2 regions of the Fodinicola acaciae genome follow, and region 2 is predicted to be linked to the other one. Evidence: riboswitches for the same ligand, from Rfam matches in the RefSeq annotation. Region 2 holds a riboswitch; the other holds the start of a gene.

Region 1 (11,964 bases), on a different contig from region 2:
GAGTCGTCAGGCTATCGGTCGAAACTGAGAGTGAGCTGACCGAGGTCCGGAACTTTTCTCACCTGCGCTTCTGACCGATCCGCCATGACGCTAGTGCACCTCGGCAAGCCGCGCGCGCGATGACCTCACCAAAGCTCGCACACGTTGCCTGAAGAGGCATGCCTATCCACCTCGTACGGCGCTAACCGTGCGATAGCGGCCGCGTGCGTACGCGAGCAGGTCGTCCTCCTCGATGTCCGGCAGCGTCACCGCGTCGACCATGGCCGTCAGCAGCGCCGACCAACCGGCCGGCCGTATGTCCGTCACGGTCACCTCGGCGACCGCCGCCGCGTCAGCGAGCACCGGACCGGCCGCGCCGCTCGTCCACTCGCCGGTCCGGAACGGCCCGCCAGGCGATGGATGCAGGCCGGCGAAGACGTCGGCGAGCGTGCGGTGCCGCCACCGCAGCACGTTCACGACCGCTCGCCCGCCGGCCTCCACCGCGTCGGCCAGGTCGCTGTCCGGATCGACCAGGGCGCAGATCACCGCCGGCTCGCCGTCGGCCATCATCAACGAGGAGACGGTCAGGCCGACCGCGGTCGGTCCGTCACCGGCTGTCACCACCGTCAGCGGCCCGACCAGCCGGCCGCGCAACCGGCGCTCCGGCCGCCGGTCGGCCGACGGAGTGGCAAACGGATGCTCCGGATGAATCCGCGCACCCGGGTCGAAAGGCTCGTTCACGTCCCAAACCTTGTCATGACCTTGTGCGGCCACCAAAGGCCGTTCGGACACGGCGTACACTCCGCCAACGTGAGCATCCCCGACCCGCTCCAGCGTTAGACCGGCGAGGCCCGACTTGCCAGGACGCCGTCAGGCCTCCACCGTGCACTCGCACCGCCGGCGCCCCAAACGCCGCTATCGGTTCGCGATCGCACCGTGGATCGTCATCTCCGCCGTTGCCGTGTTGTTACTCTCCGGAGTCACGGCCGGATACGCCTGGTTGGCCAACCAGGGCTGCAAGGGCTCGACCACGACGCTGAACGTGGTCGCCGATCCGGACCAGTCCAAGATCCTCTCCTCGCTCGCGCAGCAGTGGTCGCAGAACAACCCGTCGGTGGGTGGCGGCTGCGCCGCGGTGGCCGTCGCGTCGACCAAGTCCGGCGACGTGGCCAACATCATCGGCCCCAACTGGGATCCCAAGCGCGACGGCCCGCGGCCGGACGTGTGGGCTCCCGACTCCTCGACCTGGATGCGGGTCGCGCAGGCCCGGCCGGACGCGTACGACATGATGCCGTCGCTGCAGCCGAGCCTGGCGCGCTCGCCGGTGGTCATCGCCATGCCGCGGCCGATGGCGCAGTCGCTCGGCTGGCCCAACGCGCCGATCGACTGGCGCAGCCTGGTCACCACCTTCTCCGGCAGCCACAGCTGGGCCGACTTCAAGCATCCGGAGTGGGGGAAGTTCCAGATCGGCATGACCGATCCGACCAAGTCGACCCCAGGCCTTGAGGCGCTGCTCGCGATCACCGACTACAACGACGACGAGCAGATCAGCCAGGACGAGCTCGACCACACCAGCGACCTGGCCAGGTCGGTCACCCGCTACACGCCGGACAGCGACGCCATGTTCGGCGCGCTGCAGATGGCCGACGCGAGCGGCAAGGCGCTGCAGTACGTGTCGGCCTTCCCGGCGCTGGAGCGGGACATCTCCGACTACAACTCCACCAACCCGCAGGTGCCGCTGGTCGCGGTGTATCCGACCAAGGGCACGTCCGACGCGGACTATCCGTATCTGGTGCTGAAGGCGCCCTGGGTCGGCGCCAAACAGCGGCAGATCGCCGCCGCCTTCCTGTCCTTCGTGCAGGGCCAGACCGGCCGGAAGGCATACGCCGACGCCGGCTTCCGCGGACCCGACCGGTCCCCCACACCGCTGCTCACCGAGGCACGCGGTTTCCAGCCACACATCAAGGCGCTGGCACGGATGGCGTTGCTGCCGGAGTCGATCAACAAGACGGTCGTCACCTGGACGGCGCTGCGGCGGACGGTCAACGCCCTCGCAGTGATCGACACGTCCGGCTCGATGGCGCGCGCGGCCAACGACGGCAACGGCACCCGGCTGCAGGTCGCCACGCAGGCGGCGACCCACGCCTTCGGCATGTTCAACGACCAGAGCCAGCTCGGCCTGTGGCAGTTCTCCACCAACCGTACGGCGACGACCGACTACAAGGAGCTCGTCCCGATCGGCCCGATGACCAGCAGCGTCGGCGGCACGCCGCGGCGTACGGCCATCAACAACGCGCTCAACGACCTCAAGGCCGACGGCGGCACCGGCCTCTACAACACCGCGCTGGCCGCCTACAAGGCCGTGCAGGCCTCCTACCAGCCCAACCGTGTCAACCTGGTGCTGCTGCTCACCGACGGCCGCAACGAGTCGACCAACAGCACGCTGACCAAGTCGCAGCTGATCAGCCAGCTCCGCGCCGCCTCCGACCCCTCGCGGCCGGTCGAGATCATCACCATCGCATACAGCGGTGACACCGACGTGCCGGCGCTGAAGGAGATCGCCACCGCGACCGGTGGACGCGAGTACAGCTCGCTGGACACCAAGTCGATCGACATGGTCCTGCTGACCGCCCTGTTCGGCAGCAGCACCTGATCACACGGTCGTCAGCGGCTGGTAGTCGGCCAGGTCGCCGGTGTTGGCGTGGCCCTTGGCCAGCTTGTTGATCAGCCCGGTCATCGGCCGCGACGACAGGAATCGGTACGTACGGTTGCGCCGTCGGATCTTCGCCTCCGTCGCCGGCGCCAGGAACTTTCCGGCACCGGTGGCAAACTTGGCCGACTTCGTCGTGGCCGGCCGCATCGCCTCCTCATAGCGCGCGAAGGCGACTGCGTGGTCACCGGTCGAGACGAGCTCCCCGGCCAGCGTGTACGCGCCGAGCATCGCGTATCCGGTGCCGCTGGCGCCGGGACCGCCGCACCAGGCCGCGTCGCCGAGCAGCGCGATGCGGCCGGTCGACCAGCGCGGCATCTGGATCTGGCTGAGCGAGGCGAAATACAGGTCGTCGGCCTTCTCCAGCTCCCGGAGCAGCTGCGGCACGACCCAGCCGGTCGCGCCGTAGTGCTCGGCGATGATCCGCTTCTGCTCCGCCAGATCACGCCGGTCGTACGCGAGCTCCGGCGACGCGAAGACCAGGCTGACCGCGGCGCGCCGCGGGTTGCGCGCGCTGCTGACGTTCACGTAACGGCCGGGCTCGTTGTAGATGCGCGCACTGTGGTCGAGGCCGAGCACGTTCGGCATGCTGAAACCGGCGGTGTAGTAGCCGAGATCGACCTGGAAGCCGTCGCCGAATGCCAGCCGTCGTACGCCGGAGTGCTGGCCATCGGCGCCGACCACCAGGTCGAAGCGCCGCGCGCGGCGGTGCTCGAAGGTGACGTACACACTGTCGGCCTGCTCGTCCAGCGCGGTGATCCGGTCGCCGAAGACGTAGTCGACGCCGTCCTTGGTGTGCCGGTAGAGCACACCTGAGAGGTCGCCGCGCTCGATCTCCAGCTCGCCGCTGAAGATCACCGACGGCAGCCGCGACACCTGGCGGCCGGCGGCGTCGACGATCAGCTGGTCACCCATGGCCGTGTCGTACGACCGCATCTCCGCGAGGATCCCCATCCGTTCCAGCAGCGCCATCTGGTCGCCGCGGAAGTCCACCGCCGCGCCGCTGGCACGCAGGCCGCGCGCCTGTTCCACGACGGTCACGTCGTAGCCGTACCGGCTGAGCCAGAAGGCCAGCGACGGACCGGCGATGCCGGCACCTGAGATCAGAACCGTGGTCATGGCAGTCCCCTTCGGGTTGTCGATGCGACGACCATACAGACGGTTTATCCATTTGGTCAATCCATATGGATAAACCAGTTGGCGGGTAAGGTGTGGCGCATGGGAAACCGAGAGGACCTGCTGGCCGGCGCGCTCACCTGCCTGAAGGACAAGGGCTGGGCCCGCACGACGGTCCGCGACATCGCCGCCGCCGCCGGCGTCAACCACGCCGCGATCGGCTATCACTTCGGCTCTCGGGACGCGCTGATGACACAGGCGTTCATGCAGGCCATCGAGGAGTGGGGCGAGGAGGTCGAGGCCGCCGTACGCGCGTCCACAGACAAGGACGCGACGCCACGCGAGCAGTACGAGGCCTTCTGGCGTACGGCGATCGCGTCGTTCCGCACCAATCCCAAGCTGTGGCTGGCGACCGTCGAGGCGAGCATCGAGGCCCAGCACAACCCGCGGATCGCCGAGATCATCCAGGAAGGCATGCGCGAAGGCCGCAGCGGCCTCGCCGCCGGCCTGCTGGGTAAGCCGGAGGAATCACTGGACGCGGAGGCGAAGCGTACGGTCGGCGCCGTACAGATGGCGCTGATGTCCGGCATCCTGATCCAGTGGCTGTTCGATCCGGACAGTGCGCCGAGCGGCGCCGACATCGCGACCGGCGTGACCGCGCTGGCCGCGCATATCGGGGACGCTCCGTCCGCATAACGGGTACGAATCCTTGCGCGCTCAGGCAACCGACGCGGCCGGCCGATGCGGTCGGTCAACACAGCGTTACCGCTGGTACGGCCCGTAGTGGCCAGATAACGATTAGGTGCTCATTCGCGAAATATTTATCCACAGGGTGCGGCGAACGGCCATGCGCGGGCTTGCGCCGTGGGATCATTATGTGAGCACAACCACACAGCCAACCGACCGATTTCTCTCCACCGGAGACCAACGATGTGTTCGCACGAACCGGCCTGCCCCGACGCTCAGGCGCCTGACCACGACGCCGCGCACGTGGTGGCCGCTCACCCGGAGCAGGGCTGGAGCCTGCTGTGCAACGGCGTGATCGTCTTCGCCGACTGCGGCGAGATCCTGCCGGACGGCAGCGCGGTCGCTCCCTGTCCGCGTCCCGCCATGCACACCGCCGCGCACGCCGCGGCCTGAGCTAGAGCACCACCTTTTCGGCCACGGTCCGCGCCGCGGCCGGAAGGGTCTCTCTACGCCGACTGTGTCGCAGTGAGCGAGACGGCGTAGTGATCGACGAACAGCCGCGCGACCAGGTCGCCACGCGAGCCGGTGCCTGACTTCGCGAAAATCGACTTCAGATGGTCCTGCACCGTGTAAGCCGACACCCGCAACCGGTTGGCGATCTGCTTGGTGGACAGGCCCTGCGCCACCAGCTCGGTGATCCGCCGCTCGCTTTCGGTGAAGCCGTACGCGTGCACCATCAGCGGCGCCAGCTCAGCCGGCCGAGCGGTCTCCAGCATGACCGCGACCGGCGCGTCCGGACCGCTACCGAGCAGTGAACCGCGGACAACCAGCCACTGACCTGATCGTGTACGTGCACGCACCTTCGCCGGCCGCGGGTCCACCGATGTGCTGGCACAGATGGCCCGTGCCTGTCGCGCGACCGCCAGCACCACCAGTGGCAACCGCGCACCGGCACGGTCGCCGGTTTCAAGCTCGCGCAGCCAGCGATCCGCGACGCCGTTCGACATGCTGACGCCGTCGTCGACGTCGAGGACGACGACACCGACCTCGTCCTGACCGGCGTTTGCGCCTTCCAGCAACAGACCCCGGCGCACTCCGTCGGCGATCAGCCCGGCCATCGACGACACGAATGCCACCTCGGTGGAGGTGAAATTCGGCCGGCCCGCCTCGCGGAAGATCGTCAGCGCACCCCAGGTCGCCAGCTCGTTGCCGAGCACCACCCGCAGCTCGTCGGCGAAGCCGCCGGGCCGGCGGACCTCCCGCTGGCGCAGGCTGAGGTCCAGATCGCCGGCCGTCACCTCACTCAGGCTGGCCGCCGGACGGCCGGATCGAGCGAGATGGACCCATTTGTTGTAGTCCGGCTCACGCACCTCGATCTCCACCAGCCGCAGCATCGCGGCGGCCGGCAAACCGTTCTCCACATACTCCGCGGTCGGCAGCATCGTCGCTGGGTCGACCGTCATCAGGCAGCTGCCCTCGCTCGGCACGGCACGGGCCAGCAGGTCACCGGCCGCACGGGAGAACTCGGACACCGGCAGGCCGCGGTGCACCAGCCGGACGACGTCGTCCCGTACCCGCGTCCGGACCTGCGCATTGATCATCCGGCGACCCTACGCTCGCGACACCCCAGAAGTCTGGGATTCCACACCGGGCGCCGGTCAGGGGATGCTCAGGTCATGAGCATCATCCGACTCGAAATGACCATGTCGGTCGACGGCTACGTCGCCGGACCACGAGACAGTGTTGAGACACCGATGGGCGTCGACGGTTTCCGGCTGTTCAACTGGCTCGACCGGCGCGAGGATCCCGGACCGAGCGGCGAGGTGTACGCCGAGGCGATGGCCACCCGCGCTCTCATCTCCGGCCGGCGCACATACGAGCACGCCAACCACTGGCACGGCGACCACCACGACGGCGTACCGATCTTCGTCCTGACCCACGAGGTGCCCGACGAGCCGCCGCCCGGCAGCGTCCGCTATGTCACCGACGCGCGCGAGTGTGCGGCGCAGGCGAGAGCGGCCGCCGGCGACGGCGACGTGATGGTGCACGGCGCCGGCGCGGCGCAGGCCCTCCTACGAATCGGCGAGCTCGACGAGCTGCACCTGCATGTCGTGCCGGTGCTGCTCGGGCAAGGGCGGCGGCTGTTCGACAACCTCGCCGCCGACCATGTCGAGCTGGAGCTGGTGCGCTGCCTGACCACGCCGTCGTCGGACAAGCCCGAGCATCAGGTCATGCATCAGCTCTATCGCGTTCGTTAGCGGCCTGCGCGGCCTCTCAGTCCTCGAACGCCTCCGGCGCCGGACACGAGCAGACCAGGTTGCGGTCGCCGTAGGCGCCGTCGATCCGCCGCACCGGCGGCCAGTACTTGGTCGCCGGCCGGACACCGGCCGGGAAGGCAGCCAACTGCCGGTCGTACGGATGCGACCAGTCCTCGGCCAGCGTCGCCGACGTGTGCGGCGCGTTCACCAGCGGATTGTCGTCCTTTGGCCACTCGCCGGCGCCGACCCGGTCGATCTCGGCCTTGATGGCGACCATCGCCGCCACGAACCGGTCCAGCTCGGCCAGGTCCTCCGACTCGGTCGGCTCCACCATCAGCGTGCCGGCCACCGGGAACGACATCGTCGGCGCGTGAAAGCCGTAGTCGATCAGCCGCTTCGCCACGTCGTCCACGGTCACGCCGGTCGCCTTGGTGATCGGCCGCAGGTCGAGGATGCACTCGTGCGCCACCAGGCCGTCGGTGCCGCTGTAGAGCACCGGGAAATGCCCCGAGAGCCGCCGTGCCAGGTAGTTGGCCGCCAGCACGGCGCTGCCGGTCGCCGCGCGCAGCCCGTCCGGGCCCATCAGCCGCAGGTAGGCCCACGAGATCGGCAGGATGCCGGCCGAGCCGTTGGCCGCCGCGGCGATAGGACCGACCGCGCCGCGACCCGGCAGGTAGTCGGCGAGGTGCGCGCGTACGGCCACCGGCCCGACACCGGGACCACCGCCGCCGTGCGGGATGCAGAAGGTCTTGTGCAGGTTGAGATGCGACACGTCACCGCCGAAGCGACCCGGCTTGGCGACCCCGAGCAGCGCGTTGAGGTTGGCTCCGTCGACGTACACCTGGCCGCCGGCGTCGTGCACCGCCGCGCACACCTCGGCCACGGCCTGCTCGTAGACGCCGTGTGTCGACGGGTATGTGATCATCAGCGCCGCCACGTCGTCGCGGTGCTTGTCCAGCGTCTCGCGCAGGTGCGCCAGGTCGACGTTGCCGTCGTCGTCGCACTTCACCACCACGACCTTCATGCCGGCCATGACGGCGCTAGCGGCGTTGGTGCCGTGCGCCGAGGACGGGATCAGGCAGATGTCGCGGTGGTGATCGCCGTTCGCATCGTGGTACGCGCGGATGGCGAGCAGGCCGGCCAGCTCACCCTGCGCGCCGGAGTTGGGCTGCAGGCTGACCGCGTCGTAGCCGGTCGCCTCGGCCAGCCACGTTTCCAGGTCTGCCACCAAAGCCGCGTATCCACCGGTCTGCTCGGCCGGCGCCAACGGATGGATGCCGGCGAACTCCGGCCAGCTGACCGGCTCCATCTCGACCGCCGCGTTGAGCTTCATCGTGCAGGAGCCGAGCGGGATCATGCCGCGGTCCAGGCCGTAGTCCTTGGCCGCGAGCCCGCGCAGGAAACGCATCATCGCGGTCTCCGAGCGGTGGCTGTGGAAAACCTCGTGCCGCAGGTAGTCGGACTGGCGCAGCAGCGGCTCGGGAAGGCCGTCGCCAGTCGCCGTGTCCAGCGCCGCGATGTCCACATCGGACACTCCGAACGCCGACCACACCGCGGCGATCCGCTCGCTGGTCGTCGTCTCGTCGCAGGCGATGCCGACCAGGTCGTCGCCAGCCTGCCGGAGGTTGATGCCGCGCTGCGCCGCCGCGGCGACGTAGTGCGCCGCTTTTCCGCGCGTACGCACCAGAATCGTGTCGAAGAACGACTCGTGCTCGATCTGGAAGCCCGCGTTGCGCAGGCCGGCGGCGAGCACGGCGGCGTACCGGTGTGCGCGCTGCGCGATCAGCCGCAAGCCCTCCGGTCCGTGCCAGGCGGCGTAGAAAGCGGCGATGTTGGCCAGCAGCACCTGGGCCGTGCAGATGTTGCTGGTCGCCTTCTCGCGACGGATGTGCTGCTCACGCGTCTGGAGAGCGAGCCGGTAGGCCGGAGCGCCGTCGGCGTCCTTGCTGACGCCGACCAGCCGGCCGGGCAGCATCCGCTGCAGGCCGTCGCGTACCGACAGGTAGCCGGCGTGCGGACCACCGAACATCAGCGGCACGCCGAAACGCTGCGACGAGCCGACCGCGATGTCCGCGCCGAACTCGCCAGGCGTACGCAGCAGCGTCAGCGCGAGCAGGTCGGCGGCCACCGCCACGAGCGCCTGCCGCGCGTGAGCCTGCGTGACGATGTCGGTGATGTCGCGTACGACTCCGGAGGCACCGGGATATTGCACGAGTACGCCGAAAAAGTCGCCGTCCGGCAGGCCGGCAGAGAGATCGGCGTCGACCAGCTTGATGCCGAGACCGTCGGCGCGGGTGCCGACCACCGCGCGCGTCTGCGGCAGAACGTCCGAGTCGACAAGGAAAGCCGCGTCTTTCGGCGCCTTGGACGAGCGGCGCGCCAGCGTCATCGCCTCGGCGGCGGCGGTCGCCTCGTCCAGGAGACTGGCGTTCGCGATCGGCAGTCCGGTCAGGTCCTCGACCATCGTCTGGTAGGTCAGCAGGGCCTCCAGCCGGCCCTGGCTGATCTCCGGCTGGTACGGCGTGTAGGCGGTGTACCAGGACGGGTTTTCCAGCACGTTGCGGCGGATCACCGGCGGCGTGATCGTGTCGTGGTAGCCGAGCCCGATCATCTGCGCCATCGGCTTGTTGCGGCCGGCGTACGCGCGCAGCTCCGCGGTCACCGACGCCTCGGTGCCGGCGGCCGGCAGGTCGAGCGGCTCGTCCAGCCAGATGCTCGCCGGCACGGCGGCCCGCAACAGCGCGTCGACCGAGTCGTAGCCGACCGTGGACAACATCTTCTGTCGATCGGCGGCCGTCAGGCCGATGTGGCGGCGCGCGAACGGCACGCCGGCGGTCAGCTCGTCGAGCGTGGGACGGTCGGTCATCGTCGACTCCGGAGGTTGGACGGCCCTGTACCTAACCTCCCCCTCTGTCATTGGGACCTGAGAGCTTCGCCTTTCGGCTTGCACCGTCGGTGAGGCGCACCGGCGCCTGCTTTCCAGAGGTGTCTCACCCGTACGGTCCGTTGGCCTGAGAGGTTCCGGGGAGGATTGCTCCTTCGGCGCCTCGAACTGGCTGCTCGAGGACTCTCCCGTGCGGGGTCGGCAACACCGCTCACGCTACCAGCGGCACCGGCCGTACGCCTTCTCGCCACACCCACGTCACATTCACGGGTAGTAGCCCTCGACCGGCACCCGCGCCAGGTCGAACAACGCCGGTCCGTCGTACTGGATCGCCGGCGGCGCGACCGGTGAGCGCAGGCTGTTGAGCTGCTCGGTGGACAGTGCGAACACCACCCGCCCGAGGCCGGACCGCTCGATGGCGCCCGTGCACATCTGGCATGGCTGGCAGCTCGTGTACATCGTGGTCTTCGCCGCGGTGGCCGGATCCAGCTCACGCGCCGCGTACCTGGCCAGCTTTTGCTCCGGATGCTGCGAAATGTCGGCGTCGCGAATCGTCGTGTTGTGCTCCTCGGCCAGCACCTGCCCGTCCGGCCCGACCAGCAGCGACGCGAACGGCGGATCGCCGCCTTCGCGCGCCTTCACCGCCAGCTCGATCGCACGCCGCAGAAAGGTCTCGTCGTCAGCCGTCAACGCCATCAGTTGTCTCCTTCGATGAATGCGGCTCCTACGGTCGCGAGCGCGCGCCAGGCGACCTCCGGCCGCCGGGTCTCGTCCGGATCGCCGCAGAACGGATCGAGCACGACGGCCCGCGCGCCGAGCTCTCGCAGCCGCTGCAGATCGCCGACGACCTGGTCGATCGTGCCTTCGCCGGCGAGCCGGTCGTCGAGTGGTTTGTCGGTCAGCCGCAACGCGATCCGTGGCGCGAGCGGCACACCGTCGAGCTTGCCGACCTGCTCGGCAAACCAGTCGAGGCGGAACCGCAGCGGATGCCACGCGGCACCAAACCGTACGGCTCGCCGGATCGCCGCCGCGCTGTTGCCGCCGACCCAGATCGGGATCCGCGTGGCGCGGTAGTCGGCTTCGTCGCGCCACACCGTCGTGATCGTGTGCAGGTATTCGTCGGTCAACGCGCCGCGATTTTCGAACGGCACACCGAGCGCCGCGTATTCCTGCCTGGCCCAGCCGACACCGACCCCGAGCACGAACCGGCCGCCGCTGAGGTCGTGCAGGTTGGCCGCCATCCTCGCGGTCAGCAGCGGATGCCGATATGGCAGCACCAGCACGGTCGTGCCGAGCTGGATGCCGGTCGTGCTGCCGGCGAGCCAGGCGAGCGTGGTGAACGGCTCGTAGAACGGCGCCGGATATTGTGCGGCCACGTCCGATGTCACGCTGACGTGGTCGGAGAGCATCAGCAGGTCGAAACCGAGGCCCTCCACCGTCTGTCCCCAGGCACGCAGCACGCCAGGGTCGGTCCCCGGACCGAAGTTGGGCACGTTCACGCCAAGTCGCACGGCTCCACGCTATCCGCGCCAGACAACGATCCGGAAGAGATTCCTCACGGCGTACGCGCTGTCTCGCCGGGGATCTCCCGGTAGTTTGGCGTGATGACCGTGGATCTCGACGCGACCGACTGGGCCATCCTGGTCGAGCTGCAGGCCGGTGGCCGGATGCCGCTCACCGAGCTCGGCAAGCGGGTCAACCTGAGCGCGTCGGCGACGACCGAGCGCGTACGCCGGCTGGAGAACACCGGCGTCATCACCGGCTATCGCGCCGAGGTCGATCTCGCCGCCGCCGGCTTCACGGTGCTGGCCGTCGTACGGCTCAAATATCCTGGCAACCAGCACGAGCCACTGCACAAACTGCTGCGCGAGCGCACCGAGATCCTCGAGTGCCTGCGTACGACCGGCGACGACTGCTATTCGCTCAAGGTCGCGGCCGCCTCGATGCCGCACCTGGAGCGGATCGTCGACGAGCTGGCCCAGTTTGGCAGCACCACGACCAACGTCGTCTACAGCCAGCCACTTCCCTACCGCGGCCCACTCGCCCCACCGGGCGCCCCGTAAGCACCGCGGGTTTGGAATCGAATGTGCAAGTGTGGGGCACTTCTGCCGCGAAGAGTCGCCCACACTTGCATATTCGATTCGAGGGCGGTGACAGGCGGTGCTACGGTCGTTGCATGCAGCGCGCTTTTGTGACGACGACGCCGGAGAAGGTCCCGGCGCGCTGATCCATGCAGCTTCCAAGCCCCGGGGCGAGTGCCCCGGGGTTTTTTCGTGGCCACTCGCTCATGTCAACGAGGAGACCACCATGTACGACCACCGCAAACTCGG
Region 2 (11,964 bases):
CGGTGTCCAGCACCGCCACCGGCACGTCTTTGCCGTCATAGCCGGCTTTCCACGCCTCCGGCGCGCCGATCTGCGGCACGCTCTGGTCGAGCGAGGCCTTCGTACGACCGTCCAGCCACAGTTTCCGGATGCCGGACGCCAGCGTTTTCGGTCCGCCGCGTACGTTTTTCCAGAACGAGCCGGCGGTGGCCTTCCGCGCGCGGCTGACCGTGATCCCCATCCGCGGATACGCGGCCGCGACCTGGCTGCCAGCTACCGCCGCGGTTCTCGCACCGGCCGCACCGGTCTCGATCAGCGGAATGTCGCCGCGATGCGCGTCGTCGTATCCGTCTCTGGCCAGCAAACTGACGTTGAACAACCGGCTGTCCAACCGGCCGGCGGCCAGCAACGGGACGGCGTCCATCGGCATCACCGACGTGTCGCCGTTGACCGTACGGATCTGGAAAGCCATCCTGGACCGGCCAGGTCCCGGGATGGCCTCGGCCGCCTGTTTTCCGTCCGGAAAGCTGGTCAGCCGCACTTTGTCGCCGGTGACCAGCGTTATCAGACTGCCGTGGTCGCGCGGCCCGGCCGTGGGCGCCGGCGGCGCCGCCTCCACCGGGATCGCGACCAACGGTCCGGCCGCCAGCGCGAGTGCGACAAATACGGCCAGGAGTGGTCTTCGCATGCCATCCCCATTCTTTTTGGGTTCTGCCATGTGTCAGTACGCCGCAGACGGCCGGTAAGTTGTCCCCTGTTGAGGTTTTGGCCGCTTTCGGCCAGGTAATCTGGCGGTGTGCTGGACCATGTGTACTGGATTGGCGGCGGCAGCGGTGGCGGCAAGTCGACCGTCGCGCGACGGCTGGCGGACGCGTACGACCTGCGGCTTTATGTCACCGACGAGGTGATGGGCGAGCACGCGCGGCGCAGCACACCGGCGGATTCCCCGCAGCTGAGCCGGTTTCTGGCCATGGACATGGACCAACGCTGGCTGGACCGCACACCAGAGGTGATGCTGGAGACCTTTCACTGGTTTCGCGGCGAGGGTTTCGGCTTCATCGTGGACGATCTGCGCGCGATGCCGCGGCCGGTGATCGCCGAAGGTTTACGGCTGCTGCCACATTTGGTGCGCCCGCTGCTCAGCGATCCACGCCACGCCGTATGGCTGCTGCCGACCGCCGACTTTCGCCGAGCCGCCTTCGCCAGTCGCGGCGACCTGTGGAAAATCGCTGGCCGGACAAGCGATCCGGAGCGTGCGTTGCGGAATCTGCTGGCGCGCGACCGGATGTTCACCGACCGGCTGCGCGAGCAGACGAAAGGCCTGCAGGTCATCGAGGTCGACCCGCGGATGACCGAGGACGAGCTGGTCAACCGGGTGGCGAGGTTGTTCGGTCTGGCCGGCTGACGATTTATGCCAGGCCGCGGACATGGGTGTGCGCCGCGACCGGCGGCCGCGGCGTACGCATCCGTTTTCCTATTTCGGCATCAGAACGCTGTCGATGATGTAAACGGTCGCGTTGGCCGTCTGCACGTTGCCACAGATGACATGCGCGTCACCGTTGACGGTGAAGTCGGTGCCGCTGCCGGCGATGTCCAGCGTGCCTTTCTCGACCGTCGTCTGCGTGCCGGCCAACTGCTCCGGCGTCAGCTTCTTTCCGGCGACCACGTGATAGGTGAGGATCTTGGTCAGCGTTGCCTTGTCGGCCAACACCTTGTTGAGCTGGTCGGCCGGGATTTTCTTGAAGGCGTCGTTGGACGGCGCGAAAACCGTCGCGGCCGGCAGGCTGTTCAGCGTGTCGACCAGGCCGGCTTTCTTCACCGCGGTGACCAACGTGGACAGCACGGGATTCGCCGAGGCGGCGTTCGCCACCGACGCGGTGGACATCCCCTGGAAACTCCCTGGGCCGTCCTTCGGCACCGCGCCGCACGCAGGGCCGAAGTTTTCGCCGGCCGGTTGAGCCGCGGCGCTGCTGGCCGCACCACCGCTCGGAGCCGCCGAGCTGGCGCCGGTCGTGCCGGACGACGAGCCGCATGCCGTCATCGCCAGCGCGAGCACACCTGCAGCAGCCGCAACACCGGCGCGTACGAACGTGTTGGTATTCAAGAAATCCACCTTCTCTGTGCTGGCCGACGAGGACGTCAGCTCGGTCCGATGCCATACGTTCGGAGCACCACGCCAAACGGTTCATCGCCGACCGGAGAAAAGGCCAAACATATTCGGATACCCGGCCCTCACGCCGGTACAACGCCGTCCCGGTGTCCGGATCGACACCTGCGATTCGCCACCTACAGGCCTACTGTTGCACTAGGCAACAAATTGTCGCCCGCGCGGACGACGCACCTACGCATGGAGGTGGCGTCTGGGGGGTTCATCGCGGAAAGAGAGGACACGGAAAGCGAAAATCAGAGAAGGAATGATCATGTCCCACGTCGTCGACACGCAACGAACGGCCGAGGGGCCACCGGATTTCGGTTTCTGGCGTGAGCACACGCAGATCTCACTGAGCCCGCTCGCCGCGCCGTCCATCCTCGGCCTGTACGGTTTCGCCGCCTCGACCTTCATCGTCGCCGGCAACCTGGCCGGATGGTTCGGCGACAACGCGACGACGCCGCTCATCCTGTTTCCGTTTGCCTTCGCCTTCGGCGGCATCGCACAGCCGCTCGCGGCGATGTGGGCCTATCGCGCCAGGGACGCGCTGGCCACCGGAATCCACGGCACCTGGGGATCGTTCTGGATCGGATACGGCATCTACCAGCTGATGATCGGACCGCGCGTGGCGCCCGCGCCGACCGCCAGTCCGGCCGCTCAGGCGGCCTTCGGTTTCTGGTTCGCCGTGCTCGCCGCGATCACCTGGGTCGGTGTTTTGGCCTCACTCGGGGAAAACCTGGCCACCGCGGCGGTGTTGCTGACACTCGCGGCCGGCTCGACGTTGCTGGCGATCGGCATGATCGTGCCGGTCGCACCGCTGGTCACCGTCGGCGCCATCGTCCTGGTCGCGTCGGCCTGCCTGGCCTGGTACACCGCCAGCGCGATGGTGCTGGACGGCACGTACAAACGTGTGGGGTGCTGCCGCCGGGAAAGCTCGGCCCCCATCCCGACAAACCGGGGACCGTGCCGCTGGCGCCGATCGAGTACGACCTCGGCGAGCCAGGGGTGAAACTCGGACAGTGAGCTGTCCGGATCCCGACCGCCGCCTGCGAGCCCCCTTCAGGCGGCGGTTTTCGCTATCGCGCAGGCGTACGCGCGTTTGCCGGCCGTAACGCCTCGACTGTTTCCGGCGGCTGATCACTATCGTGCAGCAGCGACCCGACCGGCCACCTGCACACCGACGGCGCGACCTCTAAGCTTGAGTTTCAACCTCTGGGTTGGTGACGGGTTCCGCGCCACGGCTGGCAAGCTCGGAAGGTGTCATGGCGTCCCGGTAGGTGGAGAAATGGTCCACTATATGGGATTCACGGCTCGTGTAACGCTAAATGTTTGTCTTGCGAGGTCTACTGGCGGGGTGGATGTCGAGTTACTGGCGCTAGACGCAAGAAACAAGGCTTTCACGCCTGCGTGACCGTCAGCCCCTGTGGTGGGTGTCACTGCTGAGGCGAGTAATGCGGCTGTGGCTGCTCGCCGGGCCAGGCTCAATGTCCGGGGGTGCCAATTGCCCGGTTTGATGTCTTGTCAACCAAGTATTACCCGGTCAGGCCGTCTCACCTGCATGGTTGACCACAGCAGTCACACCAGCACCGCCCTAGCGCGGCTGGTGGCTCGTCGGCACGATCATCGGCGCGGCACTGAGCTGCGCCGGCACGATCGTGCTCGCCAGTCCTACACGATCGTTAGCGGCAGGTCGAGCGTCGGGTCGGCGCGCAGGATGCGTACGTGCAGGCGCTGCAGCTCGTTGGACGGGTCGATGCCGAGATTTTCCCGCAACGCACGGCGAGTCGCCTCGAACTGCGCGACCGCGGCGGCGCGGTCACCGCAGCGATAATGCGCCGTCATCAGGCAGCCGACCAGTGGCTCGCGGAGCGGATGCCGGCGCACCAGCCGGGCCAGTTCGGTCACGACCTCGCGGTGCCGGCCGAGCGTCAGCAGTGACTCGGCGCGCTGCTGATGTGCCATCAGCTCGTCGTTTCCGAGCCGTACGGCCAGTTCCTCGTGCAGTGCCGGCGAGTCGATGTCGTCGAGAGCCGGTCCGCGCCAGGCCGCGATCGCGTCGGTGAACAGCATGACCGCCTCGGCGTGGTCGCCGCGCAGCTGTGCCCGCCGGCCAAGCGCGAGCAGCCGGGCAAAGCGGTGCAGGTCGATGCAGTCGGGATCGGCGCGTACGGCGTAACCGTGGACGGTCGTTCGCAGGATCTCGTCCGGCAACTGCTGGCGGATCCGCTGGACGTACGTGCGGACATTGGCGACTCGACGCGGCGGTGCCGGCGAAACCCGGTCGCCGCGGTCGCTCCACAGCCAACTCGCGATGCGTTCGCTGCTGATCGGATGGTTCACGTTGACCAGCAGGCCGGCGAGGATGACGCGGTTGTTGTTGCCGCGTACGGAAATCGGCCGATCCTGAGCAAAAGCCTCGAACGGCCCCAGCAGTCCGAATCTCATCTCACTCACTCCAGTAGGCCAGTTGGCGTGGACTATAGACAGCTGACACGAATATGAGAAGACGTCTCCGGTATCTCGAAGAGAAATGCATGAGATGTGCCTGTGACGCGACAGAGATGACCGCTCGCCAGGATCACCAGCGGTCCGGTTTTAGTGCTAAAACTCTGTCCGAAGGGTGGTCGCATGCTGATGTCAGCAACCGGCCGTCGAGCGGCCGGGGTCGCGATCGCGGTCCTGCTGCTTGCCGGCCTGGCCAGTCCCGTTGCGGCGCAATCGCCGCCAACGGCCACAATCCAAGCCGCCACAAGAGCCGCGATCGTGGCCAAAGCGGCCAGCCAGGTCGGCTATGCCGGCGACGGCAACCAGTGCACGAAATACACCAGCGTGTGCGCCGACTGGTGTGCCGCGTTCACCAACTGGGTCTGGTCGCAGTCCGGCGTGTCGCCGGTGCCGACCACACTGGTGGCTCGTGGCGTCGGCCTGTGGGGTGTCAACCACGGCCTGTTCAAGCCACGCAACGGTGGCTTCGGCGACCCGCGGCCGGGAGACGTAGTGGTCTACGGACCACCGGACGGTCAGGTTGGCGGACACGTGAGCATCGTCGAATCGGTCGGCAACGGTGTCATCACGACAATCAATGGCAACTACAACAACAGAGTGGTGCGTACGACCATCAATCCGCTCACAGCGCGCGCCGGTGCACAGAACGTGCTGATTTCCGGTTATGTGACGCCACCTGGCGTGGTCGACAGTCCCCCGCCGACCAAACACGTCGACGGTGACGTGTCCGGCGACGGCTCCGCCGACCTGCTTGCCACCAAGACCGACGGATCGCTGATCTACTGCCCGAACAACGCGGCCGTCAACCCGGACCACCTGCCATTCATGGACTGCGTCACCACCGGCGGCGGCTGGCAGAACGCCACCAAAGTCGTGGAAGGCGACGTATCCGGTGACGGCAGCGTCGACATCGTCGCGGCCAAATCCGACGGATCGCTGATCTACTGCCCAAACAACGCTGCCGTCAACCCGGATCACCTGCCGTTCATGGACTGTGCCGTGACCGGAAGCGGTTGGGGTTCCACCGTCACGCACATGTTCCTCGGTGACGTGTCCGGCGACGGCAGTGCGGACCTGTTGGCCACCAAGACCGACGGCTCGCTCATTTACTGCCCGAACAATGCCGCGATCAATCCTGGACATCTGCCGTTCATGGACTGCGTGACCACCGGCGGCGGCTGGGATCCGGCACATGTCACGAACATCGCGGTCGGCGACGTGTCCGGCGACGGATCGGTCGACATTCTCGCGACGAAGACCGACGGTACGTTGATCTACTGCCCGAACAACGGCGCCATCAACCCCGACCACCTGCCGTTCATGGACTGCGTGACGACCGGCAGCGGATGGTCTGACACCACGCAGATTTTCGCGGCCGACGTGTCCGGCGACGGAAGTGCCGACCTGCTCGCCATCAAGGGCGACGGCACGTTGGTCTACTGCCCGAACAACGCCGCGGTCAACCCGGGCCACCTGCCGTTCATGGACTGCGCGAACACCGGAAGCGGCTGGCAACCAAGCAACGCCACCCACGTACTCGCCGTCGACGTCTCCGGCGACGGCAGCGTCGATCTGTTGGCCAGCAAGGCAGACGGCTCACTGATCTACTGCCCCAACAACGCCGCCACCAACCCCGGCCACGCGCCCTTCGTCAGCTGCGTCACCACCGGCAACGGCTGGCAACCGAGCCTGGTCAGTCGACTCGTCGCGAACGCATCGTAGGAGATCGACAATGTCCCGAAGACTTCTCGCCCTGCTTGCCGCGGTTTTTCTTGCCGCCGCGGGCCTTTCGGCTCCTGCGTACGCGGCCACCGGCGCCGACCTGTGCGCGCAGGTCGGCCTCAACGCCGGCTTTCCCCGCGACCGCCTGGTCACCGCGGTCGCGGTCGCACTCGCCGAGTCGCGCTGCAACCCGCTGGCCAAGAGCCCGCCAAACCACAACGGCACCATCGACCGAGGTCTGTGGCAGATCAACAGCGGTGCGCATCCGGAAGTGTCGGACGCATGCGCGTACGACGCACAATGCAACGCCAACGCGGCCTACCGGATTTCCTCCGGTGGGACCAACTGGCAGCCGTGGTCCACGTACAACAACGGCGCTTATCGCGCGTATCTGTCGGAGGCGCAGGCCGCGGTCGACCGGCTTGGTTCTCAACCGCCGAAACGTAAACACGTCGATGGTGACGTGTCCGGCGACGGCTCCGCCGACCTGCTCGCCACCAAGACCGACGGATCGCTGATCTACTGCCCGAACAACGCGGCCGTCAACCCGGACCACCTGCCATTCATGGACTGCGTCACCACCGGCGGCGGCTGGCAGAACGCCACCAAAGTCGTGGAAGGCGACGTATCCGGTGACGGCAGCGTCGACATCGTCGCGGCCAAATCCGACGGATCGCTGATCTACTGCCCAAACAACGCTGCCGTCAACCCGGATCACCTGCCGTTCATGGACTGTGCCGTGACCGGAAGCGGTTGGGGTTCCACCGTCACGCACATGTTCCTCGGTGACGTGTCCGGCGACGGCAGTGCGGACCTGTTGGCCACCAAGACCGACGGCTCGCTCATTTACTGCCCAAACAATGCCGCGGTCAATCCCGGCCACGTACCATTCCTGGACTGCGCGACCACCGGCGGCGGCTGGGATCCGGCGCACGTCACGAACATCGCGGTCGGCGACGTGTCCGGCGACGGATCGGTCGACATTCTCGCGACGAAGACCGACGGTTCGCTGATCTACTGCCCCAACAACGCGGCCACCAATCCCGGGCATCTGCCGTTCATGGACTGTGTCACCACCGGAAACGGCTGGACCGACACGGCGCAGATCTTCGCGGCGGACGTGTCCGGCGACGGATCGGCCGACCTGTTGGCGATCAAGTCCGACGGTACGTTGGTCTACTGCCCGAACAACGCCGCGGTCAACCCGGGCCACCTGCCGTTCATGGACTGCGCGAACACCGGAAGCGGCTGGCAACCAAGCAACGCCACCCACGTACTCGCCGTCGACGTCTCCGGCGACGGCAGCGTCGATCTGTTGGCCAGCAAGGCAGACGGCTCACTGATCTACTGCCCCAACAACGCCGCCACCAACCCCGGCCACGCGCCCTTCGTCAGCTGCGTCACCACCGGCAACGGCTGGCAACCGAGCCAGGTCACTCGGCTGCTCGCCAACAACGCCTGACATCCTCCGCGGGGGTGACGTCCAGAACGTCACCCTCGCAGAGGTTCTCGTACGATCCTCTGGTGAGCGCCGACGACTTCGAGCATCTGGACACCTCGACACTGCCGGAGCGGCAGCGCCGCATCCTGGTGGCGATCCGTGACTGGGTCGTACGCCACGGCTACTCACCGAGCACGCGCGAGATCGGCGACGCGGTCGGCCTGCGCTCCTCGTCGTCGGTGTCCAAGCACCTGGCGAGCCTGGAGGACAAGGGATTTCTGCGGCGCGGCGCCACGGTGTCGCGGCCCATTGACGTACGCGCCTTCCTGCACGAGCCCGCGGAGCAGGCGATCTCCGACGACTCGGTCTCCGTGCCGGTGGTCGGCGACATCGCCGCCGGCACGCCGATCTCGGCGATCGAGCACGTCGACGACCAGCTGAGCCTGCCCCGCGAACTGACCGGCCGCGGCACCGTTTTCGCCCTGCGCGTACGCGGCGACTCGATGATCGACGCGGCGATCTGCGACGGCGACATGGTCGTCGTGCGACAGCAGTCCGAGGCGTACTCCGGCCAGATCGTCGCCGCCATGATCGACGAGGAGGCGACGGTCAAGGTCTATCGCCGGCGCGGCGGCCATGTCTATCTGGAGCCGCGGAATCCGGCGTACAGCGTCATCGACGGCGACGACGCGGTCATCCTCGGAATCGTCGTTTCGGTGCTGCGCAGCGTATAGGTGCGGTTCTCTAAAACACCTGCTGTCCTGACGTCAGCATTCCACCACGCTGACCGGCACGTTGACGGCCAGGCCGCCGGTCGAGGTTTCCTTGTATTTGGAGCTCATGTCCTGTCCGGTCGAGCGCATCGTCTCGATGACCTGGTCCAGGCTGACGCGGTGTACGCCGTCACCACGCAGCGCCATCCGCGCGGCGTTGATGGCCTTGCCGGCGGAGATGGCATTTCGTTCTATGCAAGGGATCTGGACCAGGCCACCGATGGGATCACAGGTGAGGCCGAGGCTGTGCTCCATCGCGATCTCGGCCGCGTTTTCCACCTGTGCCGGCACTCCGCCGAGCACCTCGGCGAGGCCGGCGGCGGCCATCGACGCGGCTGAGCCGACCTCGCCCTGGCAGCCGACCTCGGCGCCGGAAATCGACGCGCGTTCCTTGTAGAGCGAGCCGATCGCACCGGCGGCCAACAAAAATCGTACGGTCGCATCGTCGGGATCGGCCTTTCCGGCCGGCGTGTAATGCAGTGCGTAATGCAAAACCGCGGGGATGATGCCGGCGGCGCCGTTGGTCGGTGCGGTGACGATCCGGCCACCGGCGGCGTTTTCCTCGTTCACCGCCAGCGCGACCAGGTTGACCCAGTCCTCGGCGAAAGCCGGCTCGCGGCGCGGATCTTCGGCGTCCAGCCGGCGAAACCACTCCGCGGCACGCCGTCGTACGCGCAAGCGGCCAGGCAGCACACCGTCGCGGCCGATGCCACGCCGCTCGCAGGCGACCATCACGTCGCGGATGCGCAACAGCCGGTCGATCACCTGCGACGTCGACCGAAACGCGCGCTCGTACGCGAGCATCAGGCCGCTCACCGTCAGGTCGTGGCTGGTGGTCAGCGCCAACAGCTCGGCGGCCGAGCCAAACGAATACGGCGTGTCCGCGCTCGGTTTCGCGCGCAATGGCTCGGATTCGGTCACCACGAAGCCACCGCCGACGGAAAAATAGGTCTGCGCATGGACTGCGCGGCCACCGGCGTACGCGGTGATGGTCATGCCGTTCGGGTGCCGCGGCAGGATTGTCAACGCGTGCAACACAATCGCGTCTTCGGTGAGCGCGACCGGCGTGACGCCGCCGAGGTTGATCCGGCCGGTCGCGCGGATCTGCTCGCGCCGCCGCTCCAGCTCGTCCGGATCGATCGTCTCGGGCTGATGGCCTTCCAGGCCAACCAAAATCGCCGGCTGCGTGCCGTGGCCGGCGCCGGTCGCGGCCAGCGAGCCGTAGAGGTCGACGCGTACGCCGGTGACCTCGGCCAGCTCGCCGCTGGCCTTCAGGTCGGCGACGAACCGGCCGGCCGCGCGCATCGGGCCGACGGTGTGCGAGCTGGACGGTCCGATGCCGATCGAGAACAGGTCGAAGACGCTGACGGTCATGGTCCGCACTTCTCCGCGTATTGCGCCGCGGTCAACAGGTCGCCGGTCGCGGTCGGCAGCACGGCGAACAGCCAGCCGGCGCCGTACGGATCGGCGGTGACCACGGACGGATCGTCGACAGCTGCCGCGTTGACCGCGCTCACCCGGCCACTGACCGGCGGATAGAGCTCGGAGACGGTCTTGGTCGACTCGACCTCGCCGCACACCTCTCCGGTGGTCACCGTGCTGCCCACCTTCGGCAGGTCGAGGAACACCAGGTCACCGAGCGCGTCGGTGGCCACCGACGTGATGCCGACCCGTACCGGCTCGTCGAGCGGCTCGCCGGGCAGCAGCCGGACCCACTCGTGGTCGACGGTGTACGAGCGGTCGACGGGAAACTCAGGCATGGACCCTCCGGTTTCGTCAGGCCCGGCGGTCGCCGGGTCCTCCCGCTCTGTCCTGAAACCTGAGAGTTTGCGCGCCGGACGGCGCTCACCTTCGGTAAGGGCCGCGGTGGCCCTGTTCTCCAGAGATGCCTCGGCGTGGCGGTCGGTAAGCCTGAGAGATTCCCGGGAGGACGTTGCTCCTTCGGCGCCAAGGTGCTGGCTCTCCCGCCGCGCGTCATCAGCGTATGCAGTTGTCACTCTGCCTGGAGAATCTACCTTATGTCCCAGCAATAATCACCAGTGCGTTCAGATGCCAGTGCTGGCCGGGATCGCCGGACAGCTCCAGGTCGACCTGTCCGCCGCCGAGCCGGAACCGCAGCCAGGTGAAGGCGTTTCCCGGCATCGCGTCGCTGGCCGCGAGCAGCGTTCCGCCGGACCGGATGCGCGTCGGATAGAGGCTGTTGGTGTCGCCGACCAGCGCGTACGCGTCGAATCCGCCGGCGGGCAGGCCGAGCCGGAGCGTGCGCGCCGTGGTGTCGTTGACGAAGTCGCGGCGCAGCGCGTCGAGGATCACCCGGTCGCGCGACTGCGGCTTGCCACCGACCCAGCCAAAACCTCGCGACGCGTCCCAGAGGTCGGCCGGCGACAGCTTTTGGTACGTGGAAAGGACCGGGCTGCCCGTCGTGCCGGCGTCGAGCGCGAGGACGCATTGTGGTCCGGCTGGCGTGACGACGGCGTCGTTCGCGGCACGTGCGCCGGTGATGACGTCGAGGCTGGCCTCAGCCGTGGCGCCTACGGTCGCGAAGCCGGGCGTCGCTGCCGGCACCGTGAGGGGCACCGGAATCGCGGTGAACTCGGTCGAATCCAAGCTCGCCGTGGCGGTGCCACTCGTCCAACCGGCCGGCGCGACCAGCCGTACGGCCGCGTCGACGCGGTCCGCGCTCGCGTTTCCGACGGTGACCGCCACGTCGTTCGACGTGCCGGCGAGCACGGCGACGGCCGGCTCGGCGAACCGCGTCTGGATCCACGATCGCCGCACGTCCAGGATCCGGCTCCATTCGAAGAAATACTCGGTGATGGTGTCGCGCCAGATGGTCGCGTGCGCGACCTGATGGTCGAAACGGTCCAGGATAGCGGCGAAACGGCTCGGATCGGTGCGGACCGTACGCCATTGCCGCCGCAGCCGCTCGGCGGCCAGCAAGCCGTCGAAATGCGAGTCATAAATGTGCTGGATCACGGTTTTGCCGGAACGCAGCCGATGCGTGTATGCCACGTGGTGGAAGAAAAGCAGCAGCTCGTCCGGACAGCCGGCCAACGACTCGTACATCGCCGCCACCGGTGGAAACCACAGGCCGGTGTCGCCGGTGCCGGTCGCCGCCGTACGGTCGAATCCGACGCCCCGCGCGTCGGCGAGGTGCGAGCCGTGCGAGACGACCGGGTCCGGATCGAAGTGGTTTCCGCCGTTCTGCAGGAAACCGCAGCCGAGCGGTGAGGTGTACGCCTCGAAAGCCGGCCAGGACTCCAGCAGCATCGAGACGACCGTCTGCGCGCACGGTCCAAAGGTCATCCGGGCCCACTCGGCCGCGATGCCGGCCGGCTCCAGCGCCGGATTCCACGCCAGCCGACCATATCCGTGCGTGTTGGCCGCGGCCAGCT

Evidence for each region. Region 2 has a riboswitch for glycine ahead of GNX95_RS21025 (glycine cleavage system protein H). Riboswitches for the same ligand answer to the same signal wherever they lie in the genome.
Region 1: linked by a shared signal. The riboswitch ahead of gcvP (aminomethyl-transferring glycine dehydrogenase) and the one ahead of GNX95_RS21025 (glycine cleavage system protein H) in region 2 are both predicted to bind glycine.

What each region holds. Positions count from the first base shown of each region.
Region 1 covers NZ_WOTN01000001.1:1,250,858-1,262,821, reverse strand. The annotation lists gene GNX95_RS05850 (flavin reductase family protein) at 163-720, opposite strand; gene GNX95_RS05845 (substrate-binding and VWA domain-containing protein) at 836-2,632, shown strand; gene GNX95_RS05840 (FAD-dependent monooxygenase) at 2,633-3,808, opposite strand; gene GNX95_RS05835 (TetR/AcrR family transcriptional regulator) at 3,908-4,501, shown strand; gene GNX95_RS05830 (DUF5999 family protein) at 4,736-4,945, shown strand; gene GNX95_RS05825 (helix-turn-helix transcriptional regulator) at 4,999-6,093, opposite strand; gene GNX95_RS05820 (dihydrofolate reductase family protein) at 6,169-6,750, shown strand; gene gcvP (aminomethyl-transferring glycine dehydrogenase) at 6,767-9,616, opposite strand; glycine riboswitch at 9,740-9,835, opposite strand; gene GNX95_RS05810 (nucleoside deaminase) at 9,899-10,330, opposite strand; gene GNX95_RS05805 (LLM class flavin-dependent oxidoreductase) at 10,330-11,145, opposite strand; gene GNX95_RS05800 (Lrp/AsnC family transcriptional regulator) at 11,239-11,697, shown strand; gene thrS (threonine--tRNA ligase) at 11,795-11,964, shown strand, end outside.
Region 2 covers NZ_WOTN01000002.1:1,224,027-1,235,990, reverse strand. The annotation lists gene GNX95_RS21070 (S8 family serine peptidase) at 1-667, opposite strand, end outside; gene GNX95_RS21065 (AAA family ATPase) at 776-1,384, shown strand; gene GNX95_RS21060 (fasciclin domain-containing protein) at 1,454-2,083, opposite strand; gene GNX95_RS21055 (acetate uptake transporter family protein) at 2,400-3,137, shown strand; gene GNX95_RS21050 (AfsR/SARP family transcriptional regulator) at 3,797-4,573, opposite strand; gene GNX95_RS21045 (CHAP domain-containing protein) at 4,757-6,355, shown strand; gene GNX95_RS21040 (transglycosylase SLT domain-containing protein) at 6,366-7,817, shown strand; gene lexA (transcriptional repressor LexA) at 7,880-8,530, shown strand; gene GNX95_RS21030 (L-serine ammonia-lyase) at 8,564-9,943, opposite strand; gene GNX95_RS21025 (glycine cleavage system protein H) at 9,940-10,329, opposite strand; glycine riboswitch at 10,459-10,546, opposite strand; gene GNX95_RS21020 (alpha-glucuronidase family glycosyl hydrolase) at 10,586-11,964, opposite strand, start outside.